Regions from separate parts of the Streptomyces sp. PSU-S4-23 genome, predicted to be linked through region 3. Evidence: riboswitches for the same ligand, from Rfam matches in the RefSeq annotation. Region 3 holds a riboswitch; each other region holds the start of a gene.
What was found. Region 3 has a riboswitch for cyclic di-AMP ahead of ACZ79I_RS04995 (C40 family peptidase). Riboswitches for the same ligand answer to the same signal wherever they lie in the genome.
Positions count from the first base shown of each region.

Region 1: another riboswitch for cyclic di-AMP. It lies ahead of ACZ79I_RS24285 (C40 family peptidase); the one in region 3 lies ahead of ACZ79I_RS04995 (C40 family peptidase).
Region 2: another riboswitch for cyclic di-AMP. It lies ahead of ACZ79I_RS21390 (M23 family metallopeptidase); the one in region 3 lies ahead of ACZ79I_RS04995 (C40 family peptidase).

Region 1 covers NZ_JBVMUU010000002.1:5,278,736-5,284,335, forward strand. Annotated here, with positions in the region: gene ACZ79I_RS24275 (hypothetical protein) at 1-340, shown strand, start outside; gene ACZ79I_RS24280 (tellurite resistance/C4-dicarboxylate transporter family protein) at 318-1,322, opposite strand; gene ACZ79I_RS24285 (C40 family peptidase) at 1,430-2,626, opposite strand; cyclic di-AMP (ydaO/yuaA leader) riboswitch at 2,635-2,804, opposite strand; gene pcrA (DNA helicase PcrA) at 3,247-5,600, shown strand, end outside.
Region 2 covers NZ_JBVMUU010000002.1:4,652,925-4,658,524, reverse strand. Annotated here, with positions in the region: gene lhgO (L-2-hydroxyglutarate oxidase) at 1-678, shown strand, start outside; gene trmB (tRNA (guanosine(46)-N7)-methyltransferase TrmB) at 737-1,594, shown strand; gene ACZ79I_RS21395 (PrsW family intramembrane metalloprotease) at 1,658-3,025, shown strand; gene ACZ79I_RS21390 (M23 family metallopeptidase) at 3,216-4,250, opposite strand; cyclic di-AMP (ydaO/yuaA leader) riboswitch at 4,261-4,417, opposite strand; gene ACZ79I_RS21385 (PP2C family protein-serine/threonine phosphatase) at 4,624-5,600, opposite strand, start outside.
Region 3 covers NZ_JBVMUU010000002.1:921,698-927,297, forward strand. Annotated here, with positions in the region: gene ACZ79I_RS04985 (ATP-dependent Clp protease proteolytic subunit) at 1-144, shown strand, start outside; gene ACZ79I_RS04990 (hypothetical protein) at 152-457, shown strand; cyclic di-AMP (ydaO/yuaA leader) riboswitch at 861-1,056, shown strand; gene ACZ79I_RS04995 (C40 family peptidase) at 1,060-1,533, shown strand; gene ACZ79I_RS05000 (DUF6328 family protein) at 1,613-2,149, shown strand; gene ACZ79I_RS05005 (ATP-binding protein) at 2,344-2,802, opposite strand; gene ACZ79I_RS05010 (helix-turn-helix domain-containing protein) at 3,052-3,912, shown strand; gene ACZ79I_RS05015 (DUF397 domain-containing protein) at 3,922-4,146, shown strand; gene ACZ79I_RS05020 (8-amino-7-oxononanoate synthase) at 4,291-5,418, opposite strand; gene bioB (biotin synthase BioB) at 5,565-5,600, shown strand, end outside.

The DNA.
Region 1 (5,600 bases), 4.4 Mb from region 3:
CCATTTCCTCGTCGGTCTGCACATCATCGGCATCGGCGCGCTCCTCGGCGGGTTCCTCACCCAGATGAAGGCCATGGGCCAGGGCACCGCGCGCTTCGTGCCCGCGATGCTGCACGGCGCGCTGACCATGCTCGTGACGGGTGTCGCCCTGGTCGGCGTCAACGAGGCGCAGGACTACACGCTCAACATGGTCAAGATCGGCATCAAGCTGGCCGTGCTGGTCGTGATCCTCGGGCTGGTCTACGTCAAGCGCGACGAGGAGAGGGTCCAGGCGCCCCTCTTCGGCCTCGTGGGCGCACTGACCTGTGTGAACATCTTCATCGCGGTTCTCTGGGTCTGACGTCCTGGGCCTCGCCGGGGGAAGGGAGGCTTCGCGTGACGTCGCGGGCGGCTCCCGCGAGGACCGCGCACCAGACGGCCACCGCGATCCACAGCAGCACCCGGCCGGGGCCGCGCAGCCACGGCACGCCCAGGGAGGACGCGACGGACAGCGTCGCCACCGCCGTCATGCCCAGCGGGAAGACGGTTGACCAGCGCAGTGCGTCGTAGCCGAGCCGCGGCCGGAGCACTTCGGCCACGACCAGCACGCCGTACCAGGCGAAGCTGAGGACGAGGAGGGCGCCGGTGGTGGCCCGCAGGACGCCGTCGTCGTCGTTGCTCCAGAGGTACGGTCCGTGGTGCGCCGCGGCGATGAGCTGGGACCCGGCCAGCGTGGAGATCGCGAGCCCGCCGCCGGCGAGCCAGTGGTCTCCGGCACCGGTCAGCAACTGCCGCGGCTCGAAACGCCACAGCCCCACCAGGTAGAACACCAGTCCGAGCCAGAAGAAGACCAGGGCCAGGTGCGCCGGCCACGCCACGTCCACCGCCGCGGCGAGCACCGCCGCGAGCGCCGAGATCCCCTGCGTCGCCACGCACCCGAGGAACACCGCCCCGGGCCGGTGCCGCTCCCCCCGCCGCAGGACCGGGTACACCAGGCCCGCCCACAGCGCGACGGCGAGCGCGAGGAGCGCCCCGGCGAGCCGCTGTGCGCCCAGGAGGGACACCCGCGCCCCCAGCACGGTGGTCGCCGCGACCGGGGTGAGCGCGGTAGGGGAGCCCGCCCGGGCCGGCTCCCACGGCCCGCGCACCCGCAGCAGCCGCACGGCGACGTCGGCGACGAGCCCCAGCCAGGCGGCGCACGCCAGGGCCAGGACGATACGGGAGAGGACCTCGTACCCGGTCAGATGCAGCCCGACCGACAGGACGCCGGTCGCCAGCACGGCGGCACCGGTGGCGGGCGGACGCCGCACCCACCGGGTGCGGAGCGCGGAGGTGCCTGACATGCGCCCGATGCTAGGGACGTACACCGGGGTCGGGCGCGGGGCACGCGCGCGGGGAGGCGGAAAACAACCCCACGCGCGCGTGCCGGACGGCATCGGCGGACACGGCCTCAGGCCGGCCGCACCACACTGTGGATGATCGACGCGCCGTCGTAGTAGATCGACTCCTCGCGCACGTACGCACCGGGCTTGGGGGCGTGGATCATCATGCCGTTGCCGATGTAGATGCCGACGTGGCTGATGTCGTCGTAGAAGAAGATCAGATCACCCGGCCTGGCATCGGCGAGCGAGACGGTCGTACCCGCGTTGACCTGGTCGTACGTGGTGCGCGGAAGCGTCACCCCGGCGGCCTTCCAGGCGGCCTGGGTCAGGCCCGAGCAGTCGTAGGAGTCGGGCCCGGTCGCACCCCACACATACGGCTTGCCGATCTGTGCGCGGGCGAAGTCGAGCGCCTTGGCTGCCTTCGTCGCGTAGGTGTCCGTGGACGTGGACGTGGACGTGGACCCGGAGCCCGTGGACGTGGAGCCCGTGGACGTGGAGGAGGACCCGGAGGTGCCGGTCGTGGTGCCCGAGGACGACTGCTGCTGGGCGGCCTGCCGCGCCGCCTGCTGCCGCGCCAGCTCCTCCGCCTGACGCTGGGCCTCCTCCTGCTTCTTCTTCTCGATCGCGGCGAGCCGCGCCTTCTCCTCCGCGGTCAGGTCGGACAGCAGCTGCCGCGCGGTGGCGAGCTTCTCCTGGACGTCCGCCTTGGTCGCTCTGAGCTTCTGCTGCGACTCGGTGAGCGTCTGCAGGCTCTTGGCGGCCTCCCGCCGCTTCTGCATCGTCGCGGACTGCTCGGTGACGTACTGGTCGACCGCGTCCTTCTGGCGGCTGGTCAGCCGGCCCATCAGCTGGGTCTGGTCGAAGTAGTCCTGAGGCGAGTCGGCCAGCAGGAAGGTGGCCGTGTCGGGGGCCGCGGCCCCGGTGCGGTACTGCGCCGCGGCGAACGAACCCAGTTCGTCCCGCGCCTCGTTGAGCCTCTGGGTGCGCTGGGCGACGTCGTCGAGGAGCGTGTCGACGCGCTTGCGCTGCTTGGCGGTCTTCTCTTTGGCCGCGTTGTACTTGTCGGTGGCGGACTCGGCCTGGTGGTAGAGCTCGTCGACCTTCTTCTCGACCTCCTCGAGGCTCGGTCTGCCGTCCGTGGAGGGCGCGGCGTTCGCCGTCTGGGAGAGCAGGGCCACGGAGGTGAGGGCCGCCGTCGCGAGGGCGGGAGTCCGTATGCCTGCGATGCGCGTGCCCGAGGGGCGCGCCTTGCGGTGCGGCGCCATGGGAGGCGACTCCTTCCGTACACCGCCTACCGGGTTAGCTGTCGGGTTCGGGCGGGTGGTTCCGGAAGGTGTGCCCTACGGCCGTCCCCCGAAAGGTGGTTGGCCGATTCACCCCAAGGTCGGTTGGGTCCCCGGCTCCGGCTGCCCACGGGCACGCCGGACTCGGCGGGGGCCGCGCGGCCCGGCGACCTTCGCCGGTGGGGGTCGAGCGGCCCGCCCGGAACCGTAGCCAACTGGTGCGGCCCGTGTGAAGGTTGATGTGCGATATGCCCGATACATTTTCGTGACCTTGACCATGAGTGCGGCTCACCGCGGTCAATGGGGAGGGGTCTGCGGCGTGTTGGCCGCCTTTCCCCGGAGTCGGGGGAAGTGGTGCCCTGTGTCCGGTTCCCGGGCGTCGTTCGCGGCCGGGGCGGGAGACGGACGGCCTCCGGGCGGTGCGTCACCTTCGGTGATGCGACAGGCGCGGAGCGCGATGCCCGCCGGGGCGGGGGCTGCGGAAGATCCCCCTAGCCGTACGCATACCCGTACCCGTACCCGTACCCGGATCTGGTTCCGGTGGGACGGACTTCTCGGGGCGGCAACCGGTTGTCGGTGGGGCGGCCTAGACTCGGAGAGCGATGAGCAGCCTCTTTGACGACAGCTTCCTGGCGGACCTCAAGGGCACCCCGGCCCACGAGGAGGAGCCACCGCCGCCCGACGGCGATCACGGAGCGGAGCCGGTTCCGGACGATCTGTTCGGCGGACGGTTCGACGTGCCGCCGGACCGCGACTCCTATTACCGCAACGGCGCGCACCGCCCCGCCCTCGACCCGCAGGCGCTGCTGGAGGGGCTGAACGAGAACCAGCGCGCGGCCGTCGTGCACGCCGGCTCCCCCCTGCTCATCGTGGCCGGCGCCGGCTCAGGCAAGACCCGTGTGCTCACGCACCGCATCGCGTATCTGCTGGCCCAGCGGGGCGTGCACCCCGGCCAGATCCTCGCGATCACCTTCACCAACAAGGCCGCGGGCGAGATGAAGGAGCGCGTCGAGCAGCTCGTCGGCCCGCGCGCGAACGCGATGTGGGTGATGACCTTCCACAGCGCCTGTGTGCGCATCCTGCGGCGGGAGAGCAAGAAGCTCGGCTTCACGTCCTCCTTCTCGATCTACGACGCCGCGGACAGCAAGCGTCTGATGGCGCTCGTCTGCCGGGACCTGGACCTCGACCCCAAGCACTTCCCGCCCAAGTCCTTCAGCGCCAAGGTCTCCAACCTGAAGAACGAGCTGATCGACGAGGAGGACTTCGCCGGTACGGCGGCCGACGGCTTCGAGAAGACCCTCGCCCAGGCGTACGCGCTGTACCAGTCGCGACTGCGCGAGGCCAACGCGCTCGACTTCGACGACCTGATCATGACGACGGTCAACCTGCTCCGCGCGTTCCCGGACGTCGCCGAGCACTACCGCCGCCGCTTCCGCCACGTACTCGTCGACGAGTACCAGGACACGAACCACGCCCAGTACGCCCTGGTGCGCGAGCTGGTCGGCCCTGCGGGCGGCGGCCGGCCCGAGGACGTGCCGCCGGGCGAGGACGACCTGCGCCCCGCCGAACTGTGCGTCGTCGGCGACGCCGACCAGTCGATCTACGCCTTCCGCGGCGCGACCATCCGCAACATCCTCCAGTTCGAGGAGGACTACCCGGACGCCACGACGATCCTCCTGGAGCAGAACTACCGCTCCACCCAGACGATCCTCAGCGCCGCCAACGCGGTCATCGAGCGCAACGAGTCCCGCCGTCCCAAGAACCTGTGGACCAACGCGGGCGCGGGCGCGCGGATCACCGGCTATGTGGCCGACACCGAGCACGACGAGGCGCAGTTCGTCGCCGACGAGATCGACCGCCTCACCGACCGGGGCGAGGCGAAGGCGGGCGACGTCGCCGTCTTCTACCGCACGAACGCCCAGTCCCGTGTCTTCGAAGAGGTCTTCATCCGCGTCGGACTGCCCTACAAGGTCGTCGGCGGCGTCCGCTTCTACGAGCGCAAGGAGGTCCGGGACGTCCTGGCGTACCTGCGGGTGCTGGCGAACCCGGAGGACTCCGTGCCGCTGCGGCGGATCCTGAACGTGCCGAAGCGAGGGATCGGCGAGCGCGCCGAAGCGATGATCGACGCCCTCGCCCAGCGGGAGAAGGTCAGCTTCCCGCAGGCGCTGCGGCGCGTGGACGAGGCGTACGGCATGGCCGCGCGCTCGACGAACGCGGTCAAGCGGTTCAACGCGCTGATGGAGGACCTGCGGACGATCGTGGAGTCGGGCGCGGGACCGGCCACGGTCCTGGAGGCTGTCCTCGAACGCACCGGCTACCTGGCGGAGTTGCAGGCATCGACCGATCCCCAGGACGAGACCCGCATCGAGAACCTTCAGGAACTCGCCGCCGTGGCGCTGGAGTTCGAGCAGGAGCGCGGGGAAGGCGAGTCGGGCAGGCTGTCCGACTTCCTGGAGAAGGTCGCCCTGGTCGCCGACTCCGACCAGATCCCCGACGAGGAGGAGGGCGGCGGCGTCATCACGCTGATGACCCTCCACACCGCCAAGGGCCTCGAATTCCCGGTGGTCTTCCTGACCGGCATGGAGGACGGCGTCTTCCCGCACATGCGCGCGCTCGGCCAGACCAAGGAGCTGGAGGAGGAGCGGCGCCTGGCGTACGTCGGCATCACCCGCGCGCGCGAGCGGCTGTACCTCACGCGGTCGGCCCTGCGCAGCGCCTGGGGCCAGCCCTCGTACAACCCGCCCTCGCGTTTCCTGGAGGAGATCCCGGACCAGCACGTGGAGTGGAAGCGGACGAGTGCTCCCTCCGCCCCGGTGCCGGCGGGGCCGCTCTCCGGTGTGGCGGCGTCGCTGTCGTCGACCCGGTCACGGTCCTCGGCCGCGGGCGCGGCCGGCTTCGCCACCCGGCGGGGAGGCGCGACGGAGAAGCCGGTGATCGCCCTGGCGGTCGGCGACCG
Region 2 (5,600 bases), 3.7 Mb from region 3:
GACCGGCGCCCCTCGCTCGGCGTCGCGGTGCGGACCGCGGACGGGACGGTGCTGCGGGCGCGGGTGCTCGTCAACTGCGCCGGGCTGCACTGCGACGAGGTGGCCCGGCTGACCGGCGACGACCCGGGCATGCGGATCGTGCCCTTCCGGGGCGAGTACTACGCCCTGGCACGGCCGGAGCTGGTGCGGGGGCTGGTGTACCCGGTGCCGGACCCGGCGTTCCCGTTCCTCGGGGTGCATCTGACGCGGGGGATCGACGCGCAGGTGCACATCGGGCCGAACGCGGTGCCGGCCCTGGCGCGCGAGGGGTACGGCCGGGGGACGCTGCGGCCGCGGGAGCTGGGGGCGACGCTGGTGTGGCCGGGGTCATGGCGGATAGCACGCCGGCACTGGCGGTACGGGGCGGGGGAGCTGCGGCGGTCGGTGTCGAAGAGGGCGTTCACACGGGCCGTGCGCAGACTGCTGCCCGCGGCCGGGGCGGCCGACCTCGTGCCGGCGGCTTCCGGGGTGCGGGCGCAGGCCGTGCTGCGGGACGGGACGCTGGTGGACGACTTCCTGATCCGGGAGGGCCCGCGGGCGGTGCATGTGCTGAACGCGCCCTCCCCCGCGGCGACCGCCTCCCTGCCGATCGGCCGGGAGGTGGCGCGCCGGGCGCTGGCGGCGCTGGCCCGGGACTGAGCGCCCGCCCACCGGACGGCCGGGTGCCGTCGTCCCTCCCCGTAAAATTGGCTGCACTGTGTCTGACTCCCTCGATGCCGCCCGCGAAGACGCCCAGGCCACACCCCGCGGCCGGGCCGCCGCTGCCCTCGCCGCCTCCGTCCCCCGCTCCCGGGCCAAGGGTGAGCCCCGCTTCCCCGGCGGGCCGAAGGCCGATCCCGCCGGGTCGCACTTCGAGCGGCGGATCCGCAGCTTCCAGCCCCGCCGGAGCCGGGTGACCACCGGGCAGGCGGATGCCCTGCAGCGACTGTGGCCCACATGGGGGCTGGACATCGACGGGCAGCGGGTGGTCGATCTCGCCGAGCTGTTCGGCGACACGAGACCCGTGGTGCTGGAGATCGGGTTCGGGATGGGCGAGGCCACCGCGCAGATGGCCGCCGCCGACCCGGACACCAACATCCTCGCGGTCGATGTGCACACGCCCGGCCAGGGCAACCTCCTCAACCTCGCCGAGCGGAACGGCCTGGCCAACATCCGGGTCGGGAACGGCGACGCGATCATCCTGCTCCGCGAGATGCTCGCACCGCACTCCCTCGACGGGCTGCGCGTCTACTTCCCCGACCCCTGGCCCAAGAAGCGCCACCACAAGCGGCGGCTCATCCAGCCGGAGTTCCTCACACTCGCCGCCACCCGTCTGCGGCCGGGCGCGCTGGTGCACTGCGCCACGGACTGGGAGCCGTACGCCGAGCAGATGCTCCAGGTGCTCACCGCCCACCCGGAGTTCGAGAACACCCAGCCGGGCGGCGGCTGTGCGGCTCGGCCCGCGTTCCGGCCGCTGACCCGTTTCGAGGGCCAGGGGCTGGACAAGGGTCATGCGGTGAACGATCTGTTGTTCCGGCGCGTACAGCACCGAGACCAGCCGGCCGCCGGCGGCTGAGCGCCCCGCGGGTCCACCGGGCACCGTCGCGGGCGGCGCCCCTGTCTCGTTAGGGTCGATGCCGTGACCACCCTTCCCCCGTACCCGACGTACCCCGACGGTCCCGTGGACGGGGGCGTGCTCTGGCACCCGCACTGGTGGCAGAGGCGGTGGGTGCGGTACGGGGCGCTGATCACCCTCCTCGCGCTGTCCGGGCTCGTGATCCTCGCCCTCGTGCGGCAGCAGACCGGCACCGAGGGCTTCCTGGTCGGGCTCGCCCTGGCCGTCCTGCCCGTGCCGCTGCTGGTGGCGGCCTTCCGCTGGCTGGACCGGGTCGAGCCCGGTCCCTGGCGGAACCTGGTCTTCGCCTTCGCGTGGGGCGCGTGCGCGGCCGCGCTCATAGCGATCGTCGCGAACAGCTTCGCGACGCGGTGGATAGCGACCACGACCGCCGACCCGAACGGCGCCGACACGCTCGGCGCGACGGTCATAGCGCCGTTCGTCGAGGAGTCCGCGAAGGCGGCGGCCGTGCTGCTCGTCTTCCTCTTCCGCAGACGGGACTTCACCGGGATCGTCGACGGGGTGGTGATAGCGGGGGTCACCGCGACCGGTTTCGCCTTCACCGAGAACATCCTCTATCTGGGCACGGCCTTCGGGACCGACCAGATGAGCGGGGGGCGAGGGCTCGCCTCCGTCACGGCCGCCACCTTCTTCGTGCGCGTGGTGATGTCGCCGTTCGCGCACCCGCTGTTCACCGTGCTCACGGGCATCGGCTTCGGGCTCGCCGCGCTCTCGGCGGAGCGCCAGCGCGTACGCCGGCTGCTGGCGCCGCTGGGCGGGCTGCTGCTCGCCATGGGCATGCACGCCATGTGGAACGGGTCGGCGATGTTCGGCGAGTACGGGTTCTTCGCGGTCTACGCGGCCTTCATGGCACCCGCGTTCGGGCTGCTGACCTGGCTGGTGATCTGGACCCGGCAGCGTGAGCTGAGGACCGTGCGGGAGGAGCTGCCCGCGTACGCGGCCGCAGGGTGGCTGGGACCGGTGGAGCCGTTCGTCCTCGGTTCCCTGCGGGCGCGGCGGCTGGCCCGGGAGTACGCGGGCCACCACTGCGGAAAGGAGGCGGCGCGCTCGGTCGCGGAGTACGAGGCGTTCGCGACGTCGGTGGCGTTCCTGCGCCACCGGGGGCGCCGGGGGCGGGCGGGGGCCGACTTCGTCGTGCGGGAGCGGGAGTTGCTCTGCGCGCTGTGGGCGCGCCGGACGGTGGCGCGGCCGGCGCTGGAGTACGCGGCGCGGGTCACGGCGCCGGTGGCACCCGCGACGGCGCCGCCGGTGTGGCACGGCCACGGGTATGCGCCGCCGCACGGAGTGCCGCTGTACGGGGCACCGCTGTACGGGGCGCCGCAGCACGGGCCGGCCGCACCGTATCCCGGGTACAACCCGTATCGCCGGTAGGGGCCGGGCCCGCTCGGCCGCGCCCCGCGCGGTCACGCGGACGCCGCCGTCGCTTCGCCGTCTCCTCGTCCGTCGGTGTCGGTACGGCCGGCAGCCCTGCCGTCGGGGGGGGTGTCGCCAGGGCTGCCGGGGTCAGGGGAGCGGCGCCTCGGGCCCGGGAACGGCCCGGACCCGGCGCCTCAGGGGGATGTCAGGGGTTGAGGCCCTTGCTGCGCAGCCACGCCAGCGGGTCGATGGCGTCGCCGCCGCCGGGGTGCACCTCCAGGTGCAGGTGCGGCCCGGTCACGTTGCCGGTCGCGCCCACGCGGCCGATGACGTCGCCGGTGGCCACCTTCTGCCCCGCGCTGACGCTGATCGAGGACTGGTGGCAGAACCACAGCTCGGTGCCGTCGTCGAGGGTGAGGATGGTGCGGTACCCGTAGGAACCGGCCCAGCCCGCCTCGGTGATGGTGCCGCTGTGGACCGCCTTGATGAGCGTGCCCGTCGGCGCGGCGAAGTCGAGTCCGGTGTGGTAGCCGGAGGACCACATGGAACCGGCGTCGCCGAAGCGGGAGGTCAGGGTGTACGAGGAGGTCGGCAGCGCGTACTGCTTGGCGAGCTCGGCCAGTCGCGCGGCCTCGGCCTTCTTCTTGGCCTCCTCGATCGCCTGCTGCTTCTCGGCCGCGGCCTTGGCCTCCGCGGCGTCCTGCGCCTTGACGGCGGCCTCGGCGGCCTTCTTCGCGGCGGCGTCCTCGGCGGCCTGTGCGGCCGCGCTGTCGATCCGGTCCTGCTGGGACTCGGCCTGCTGCAGGATCCGGGCGCGCAGTGCCTCGCCCGCGTCCGCGCTGCCCGCGGCGGCGTCGGCGGTGGTCAGGCCGGCGGAGCTGAGGGCGGTGGCGGAGCCCTTGGGGGCGCCGGAGTCCTCGCCGAGGAGTGCCTTGGCCGAGTCCGCGACCGAGGACAGGTCCGGCATGGATATCGACACCGGGGGCTTGCCGGTCTGCGCGGTGGCCATGCCGCCCGCGCCGACGGCGGCCATCACACCGACGCCCAGAACCGTGGAGCTGCGCGCGAGCCCGCCCCCGCGCTGCTTGGTGACGCGATGCCGGCCGCGTACGGGGCGGAGGGACTCCTCGGTGGGGTTCCACTCCTCCCAGGGGCCCTCGTCGGTACGGGGTGCGAAGCCGAACGTCTGAGTGCCGTTCGGAGCGAACGAGGTGCTCTGGGCAGGCCCGTTGGACGCCACGTGGGCGCACTCCTTCCTTCCTACTGGCCTACCGGGTTAGCTGACGGGTTCGGAGCAGGAAGGTCTCCTACGGGCGTCACCGGCCGTGCTGCCACGGCGGCTTCCGCCCGATTCACCCCAAGGTGGTGGTTCCCCGGCTCCCTTGCGGGATTCGGCACACGCGCACGGAGCCGCCTCTTGTGACGGCTGGGACGACCGCGCTGCGTTATCGAACGTTAATAGACGCGGGGCCCGGATTCCAAGCCGTTCCATCAGATCTCTGATGCTTTTGACCTGGACTTTCATGCCAGGAACGGGCTAAATGGGGCGACTTGGCCACGCCTCGGGGGCCCCACCGTTATTGACGGTGCATCAGTTGTTATGCGCAGGGGCGTCATCCGTTCACATGGCGTGACGACGCTGAGGGCCGGTCGGGCCGGTGCACGGCCAGCAGGGCGATGTCGTCCGTGGCGCGGCCGCCGGTGTGGCGGGCGACGTCCTCGGTGACGGCGGTCAGCAGGGCGCCCGGGCCGGTGCGGACGCGGCCGGCGAGACAGCCGACGGGATCGTAGAACCCGCCGCGCGCATCACGCGCCTCGAAGACGCCGTCGGTGCAGCACAGCAGCGTCGCCCCGGGCGGGAAGTCCCATTCCTCGGCACGGTCCGGCCGGCTGCCGAGGTCGCCGATGCCGAGCGGCAGCGCCGGCTCGTCGGGCTCGATCTCGCGCACCGTGCCGTCCGGGAGCAGCAGCAGCGGGGCCGGGTGGCCGCGGTTGACGACGCGGACGGTGTCACGGCCGTGCGGGATCTCCGCGAGGACGGCGGTGGTGAACCCCTCGAGGGCGTCCGGTCCGCCGCGCCGGACGCCCTCGCGCGACAGCGCCCGCTCCAGGCGCTGGGCCACGGCCTCCAGCGTGCACTCCTGCTCGGCGGCCTCCCGGAAGGCGCCGATGACGACGGCGACGGCGGCCACGGCCCCCATGCCCTTTCCGCGCACGTCCCCGACGACCAGCCGTACCCCGTGCGGGGAGTCCTGCACGGCGTACAGGTCCCCGCCGATGAAGGCGTCGGCCTGCGCCGCCTCGTACCGGGCCGCGATGTCGAGCCCGCCGATCCGCGCGGCGGGCTCGGGCAGCACGGCGCGCTGGGCGGCCTCGGCGATCTCGCGGGCGGAGGCGAGGCGTCTGTCGTTGCGGCGGACGAGCACGTTGAGGAGGACGGCGAGGGCGGCGACGGTCGCGACGGTGACCGCCTCGGTGATCTCGTTGACCTCCCCGAGGACGCCGAGCCCGAGGTGGACGGCGAGGATGGAGGCGACGGCGACCGCACCGGTCAGGACGGTGCCCCGCAGCGAGTACAGGGGCGCGGCGA
Region 3 (5,600 bases):
CACACGGGGCAGACCCCGCAACGCATCGCCGCCGACATCGAGCGGGACACCATCCTCGACTCCCGTGCCGCGGTGGCGTACGGGCTGGTCGACCGCGTCGTCCCCAGCCGCAAGACCTCGCGCACCATGCCCGGCGCGAGGTGAGCCACCGATGCTGCCGCCCGAACTCCCCCCGCTGCCCGCGCTGACCCGCGCGGAGGCCGAGTTGATCGACCGTTACCTCGATGTCGTCGACCTGCTCGGCCGTGTCAACCCGGCACACTCGGGTGACACCTACCGGGGACTGCGCGCAGCCCAGGCCCTGGTGGGCAAGGCCGCGGCCCTGCGCGACGCGCTGACGCAGATGCACCTGCGCGGGGAGCACGAACTGCACGGCCCGACCCTCGCCCGCGCCCTGCGCGTCCTCGACGGCGAACGCCGCACGGGCCGCGTCGCCCTGCCGCCCGGACCGGAATGAGCCGATCCCCCGGCGCCTCCGGGGGAATCGGCGGACAACGGCCTCGCGCCCCGGGCCGGAAGGGTGAGCCGGACAGACCGCTGCGCAGGCATGCCGGACGGACGGCCGTCCGTCCGGCGCGGCTCAAACGGGCCAAATGGTGTACCCCAGACCGGAGTAGAGACGGCTCCGGCCCCAGGCCCGCAGGAGTCGCACAACACGGCTGCCCACAGGGCGCAAGGCGGGACTCCGATGCAGGTCGGGGCCTGGTTCATGCCCTCAACTTCCCCCGAAAAGAGGGTTGTCCACCCGAACGAGTGAGTGGTGAGTAACGCCACAAATCACCGATTCCATTGTGATTTTCGGACCCTGGTAGGTGAAGATCCCTTCCTGACGACAAGCCCCCGCCACCGCGGCGGGGCGGTCCGGGCGGACGCCGAATCCTGCCGCCGCCCGGACGACCGGTCGACAGGAGTGGATCGGCAGGAGTGGAGGACCCGGCAAGGCGGGCCACCGGAGAGATCCGGACGGTCCTTGGGGTGAAGCCGCGCGAGCGGCCGGGCTACTTCGCCAGTCCGAATCCGACAGGTCATCCTTCACAGGCGGCTGACGAAGGGTTGCGCATGGCTGCGCTCAATCGTGTCCCGTCGCTGCTGACCCGGGCCGGCACCGCCTCGGCCCTCACCCTCGCCGCCGTCGGCGGCGGCATCGCTGTCCCCGGCGTCGCCACCGACGCGGCCGCCATGACACCGGCCACGAAGGCCCTCCGGGTCGCGGCGTCGAAGAAGGGTGCCCCGTACAAGTGGGGTGCCACCGGACCACGCCGCTTCGACTGCTCCGGGCTCACGCTCTACGCCTACAAGAAGGCGGGCAAGAAACTGCCCCGCACGGCCGCGGCGCAGTACAACAGGACGCACCATGTCTCGTCCTCGCACCGCAGGGCCGGAGACCTGGTGTTCTTCCACTCGGGCCGGAACATCTACCACGTCGGCATCTACGCCGGGAAGGGAAAGATCTGGCACTCCCCGAAGACCGGGGACGTGGTCAGGCTCCAGAAGATCTGGACGAAGAGCGTCTGGTACGGACGGGTGAGCTGATGCGGCCGGCGGGGCGACGGCCCGCTGCGCCGTCGCCCCGCCGTGGCGTGACCAGGGCCGTAACGGGAACTCGTGCACCATGGCCGACCGAGCTCCCCACCAGGCGCGGCGCGAGACTCCCCTGGAGCGCGCCGACCGCAATTTCGCCGAACTGCTGCAGGAACTGCGCGTCACCCAGACCGGGGTCCAGATCCTGTTCGCGTTCCTGCTGACCCTGGCCTTCACCCCGCGTTTCCCCTCCCTGGACACGGTCCAGCGCGTCATCTACGTCACGACGCTGCTCCTCTCCGCGCTGGCCGCGGCCCTGTTCACGGCGCCCGCCGCGCTGCACCGCTCGCTCTTCCAGCAGAACGCCAAGCCCGTCATCGTGCGGGTCTCCTCCCGTCTCGCAACGATCGGGATGGGCGTACTGATGCTGGCGCTCACCGGCTCGGTGCTCCTGGTGGTGGATGTGTCGCTCGGCCGGGCCGCCGGCATCGCCGCGGGCGCGGGGACGTTCCTCGTCTGCGTGGGCCTGTGGCGCGTCCTGCCCTGGCTGCTGGGGCGCGGGGTCCTGCCGGCACCACGGGATCGCGGAGCGGGAGCGGACCGGGGCGGGCCGGAACACTCCCGGTGACCGCCGGGCGGGCCGCAGCCGGTGCGGAGGGGGTGCCGCCGGGGCCGGGCACCCTGCGCGGCGTCCCGGTCGCCCACCGCACCGGCGAGGCCGGTGCCCGCGCCCCACGCCTTCCGCGTGCCGCCGCGGGGGGCCTTCGGGCGGGTGGCGGGGCCCGCCTGTGTCTGAGGGCCCGGGCCGGGCCGCCGCGGCCGTCACGGCTCCTGCTGCCCTCCCGCCGCGACGGACTGGACCCGGGTGGTCCACGGAAGTTCGATCGCGACCGTCTTGCCGCCCTCCAGGGTGGGCCGCACGCTCACCTTGCCGCCGTACTCCGCGGTCAGCCAGCGGATGATCACCATGCCGCGGCCGTTGTCCTGCTGCACGGCGGCGGGCAGCCGTTTCGGGAAGCGGGGATGGCTGTCGGTGACGCCGATGCGGAGTAACTCGTCCCGGTCGAGCGCGAGGTCGACGGTGAACGTGGGCGACTGCCCGAAGGTGTGCTGCACGGCGTTGGTGGTCAGCTCGGAGACGATGAGGCGTACGGTGTCGGCGACCTCGGAGTTCCTCGGCAGGCCCCATTCGGCGAGGACGTCGGCGACATATGTTCGGGCCACGGAGACCGAAGCGGGATCGCTCGGCAGAGTGACGGATGCTTCCTGATGATCTGCCATGGCGACGTCGTCCCTTTCCCACGGGACCGGAGTCCGACACGGAGCGGTTGGTTTCCGGTGCGGTCCCGGACTTGGTGCTGCGCGCCAGACTGCCATCACCAGGGCTCTCCCGGGTGCGTTCCCCCGGGATATGCATATATCTGTCGCCCGAAGCGGTGAACTCTCCGACGACCGACCGTATTTGGGCCGGGCCCCGGCCCATCCTCTACCGTCGCCGTGAAACCGCGCGCCGTGCGGAGGGAGCCGCCCATGCAATACGGACCAGTGGTGCGCCGCCGCAAGCTCGGCGCCGAACTGCGCGCCCTGCGCGCCCGGTCGGGTCTCACGAGCGGCGCGGCGGCCACGCTCGTCGGCTGGCACCAGTCGAAGGTGAGCCGGATCGAGACGGGCGCCAGCGGCGTCAAGCCGGCGGACGTACGGCTGCTGTTGGACGCGTACGCCGTCGAGGACCCCGAACTGCGGGAACTGCTGATGGTGTTGGCGGGCTCGGAGGACGGCGGCGGCCGGCAGAACTGGTGGCACGCGTATCGCGGGGTGCTGCCGCCGGCCTACCGCGACTTCATCAGCCTGGAGTCGCAGGCCTGCGCGATGCGGACGCTGGAGACCTCGGTGGTGCCGGGGCTGCTGCAGACGCCCGAGTACGCGCGGGCGGTGACGCGCGCCGCCGTCGGCACCCTGGAGGAGGCCAAGCTGGACACCCTGGTGGAGGTGCGGCTGGCCCGGCAGGAAGTGCTGCGTTCGGATCCTCCGCTGCGGCTGAGCGCCGTCCTGGACGAGGCGGTGCTGCACCGGGAGGTCGGCGGACCGGAGGTCATGACCCGCCAGCTGAGGCGGCTCCTGGACGCCGCCGCGCTGCCCCACGTGCGGCTCCAGGTCCTGCCGTTCGCCGCCGGGGCGCACATCGGCGTCACCGGGCCTTTCGTTATCTTCTCATTTCCGAGCAGATCTGATCTGGACGTGGTTGTTCTAGACCACTTGACGAGTAGCCTCTATCTCGAACGGGAAGAAGACCTTCAGGCCTACAGCGAGGCCTTCGACTCGCTTCGGATCCACGCCCTTTCACCCGAGGAATCGTTGGAGTGCATCGCCGCGTTGGCCGGCGCTGCGTAAGGAGGCATCATGTCAGCACCGCCTCGGCACATCCCTTCCAGTGCGTCCCTGCACGGCGTGCGGTGGCTGCGCAGCAGTCGCAGTACGGGAATGAACAACTGTGTCGAGACCGCCCGTCCGGGCCCGGGGCCCTGGGCCGGGCTGGTGGCCGTGCGCGATTCCAAGAACGCGGCCGGGCCGGCCCTGTTCTTCACCCCCGGCACCTGGAAGGAGTTCCTGGACGGACTGGACTGATCGATTTCCGGGGCGGGGCCGATCGCGCGCCATTCCGCGGCCGCGGTCGATGTCAATTCCCGGATGAATATTCCCCGCACCGCTGCGGACGAGTCATATCCGCTCACAGCCGTATGACGCTCGATGCACGGCCGTTCCGCCGACTCACGGCCGCGTCTCGCCGATCACGCGTACGGCGTGCTCGATCTGCCCCTCCGTGAGGTCCGCGCGGGCGGTCAGCCGCAGCCGTGAGACACCGTCGGGCACCGACGGCGGCCGGAAGCAGCCGACGGCGACTCCCGCCGCACGGCAGTCGGCCGCCCACCGCACGGCCTGCTCGGGGGAGGGCGCGCGCACCGAGACGACGGCGGCATCCGGCCGTACCGCCTCATGGCCCTCGACCGTGAGGCGGGCGTGCAGGGCCGTCGCCACCGCGCGCGCCCGCTCGGCACGCTCCGGCTCACGGCGCAGCAGGCGCAGGGCCGCGAGCGCGGCACCCGCGGCCGCCGGGGCGAGCCCGGTGTCGAAGATGAACGTCCTGGCCGCGTTGACCAGATGGTCGATCACGCGCGCCGGGCCCAGCACCGCGCCGCCCTGGCTGCCCAGCGACTTCGACAGCGTCACCGTCACCACCACGTCCGGCGCGCCCGCGAGCCCCGCCCCGTGCGGGGCGCCCCGGCCGCCGGACCCCAGGACGCCGAGCCCGTGCGCGTCGTCGACGAGCAGTCCGGCGCCGGAGTTCCGGCAGACGGCGGCCAGTTCGGCCAGCGGGGCGGCGTCGCCGTCCACCGAGAAGACGGTGTCCGAGACGACGACGGCGGGTCCCGACCGGGTCCCGAGGGCCTTGCGCACGGCCTCGGGGTCGGCGTGCGCGACCACCTGGGTGGTGCCGCGGGCGAGCCGGCAGCCGTCGATCAGCGAGGCGTGGTTGCCCGCGTCGGAGACGATCAGGGAACCGTGCGGCGCGAGCGCGGTGACCGCGGCGAGGTTGGCCGCGTACCCGGAGGAGAAGACGAGGGCCGCCTCGAAGCCGCAGAAGCCGGCCAGCTCTCGCTCCAGCTCGGTGTGCAGCTCGGTGGTGCCGGTGACCAGGCGGGAGCCGGTCGCGCCGCCGCCCCACACCCGGGCCGCCCGCGCGGCGCCCTCGGTGATCTCCGGGTGGCGGGCCAGGCCGAGGTAGTCGTTGCTCGCGAGATCGAGGAGCGGGGAGTCGGCGGAACGCGGGCGCAGGGTGCGCACGAGCCCCGCCCTGCGGCGCGTGCCCGCCTGCTCGTCGATCCAGCCGAACACCATCGGTCCTCCAGGCTTTTGTAGGCAGTGCACAGACCCTAGCGGGAGGGCCGGCCACCCAGGGTGTGGCAATACCCACACGTCGAACCGTGTCCGTTGTGTGGTCCCTCCTTGGCCCGGGGCGGCCGAGTAGGACAGGATCGGCTCTCATGGACCTGCTGAACACCCTGGTGGACAAGGGGCTG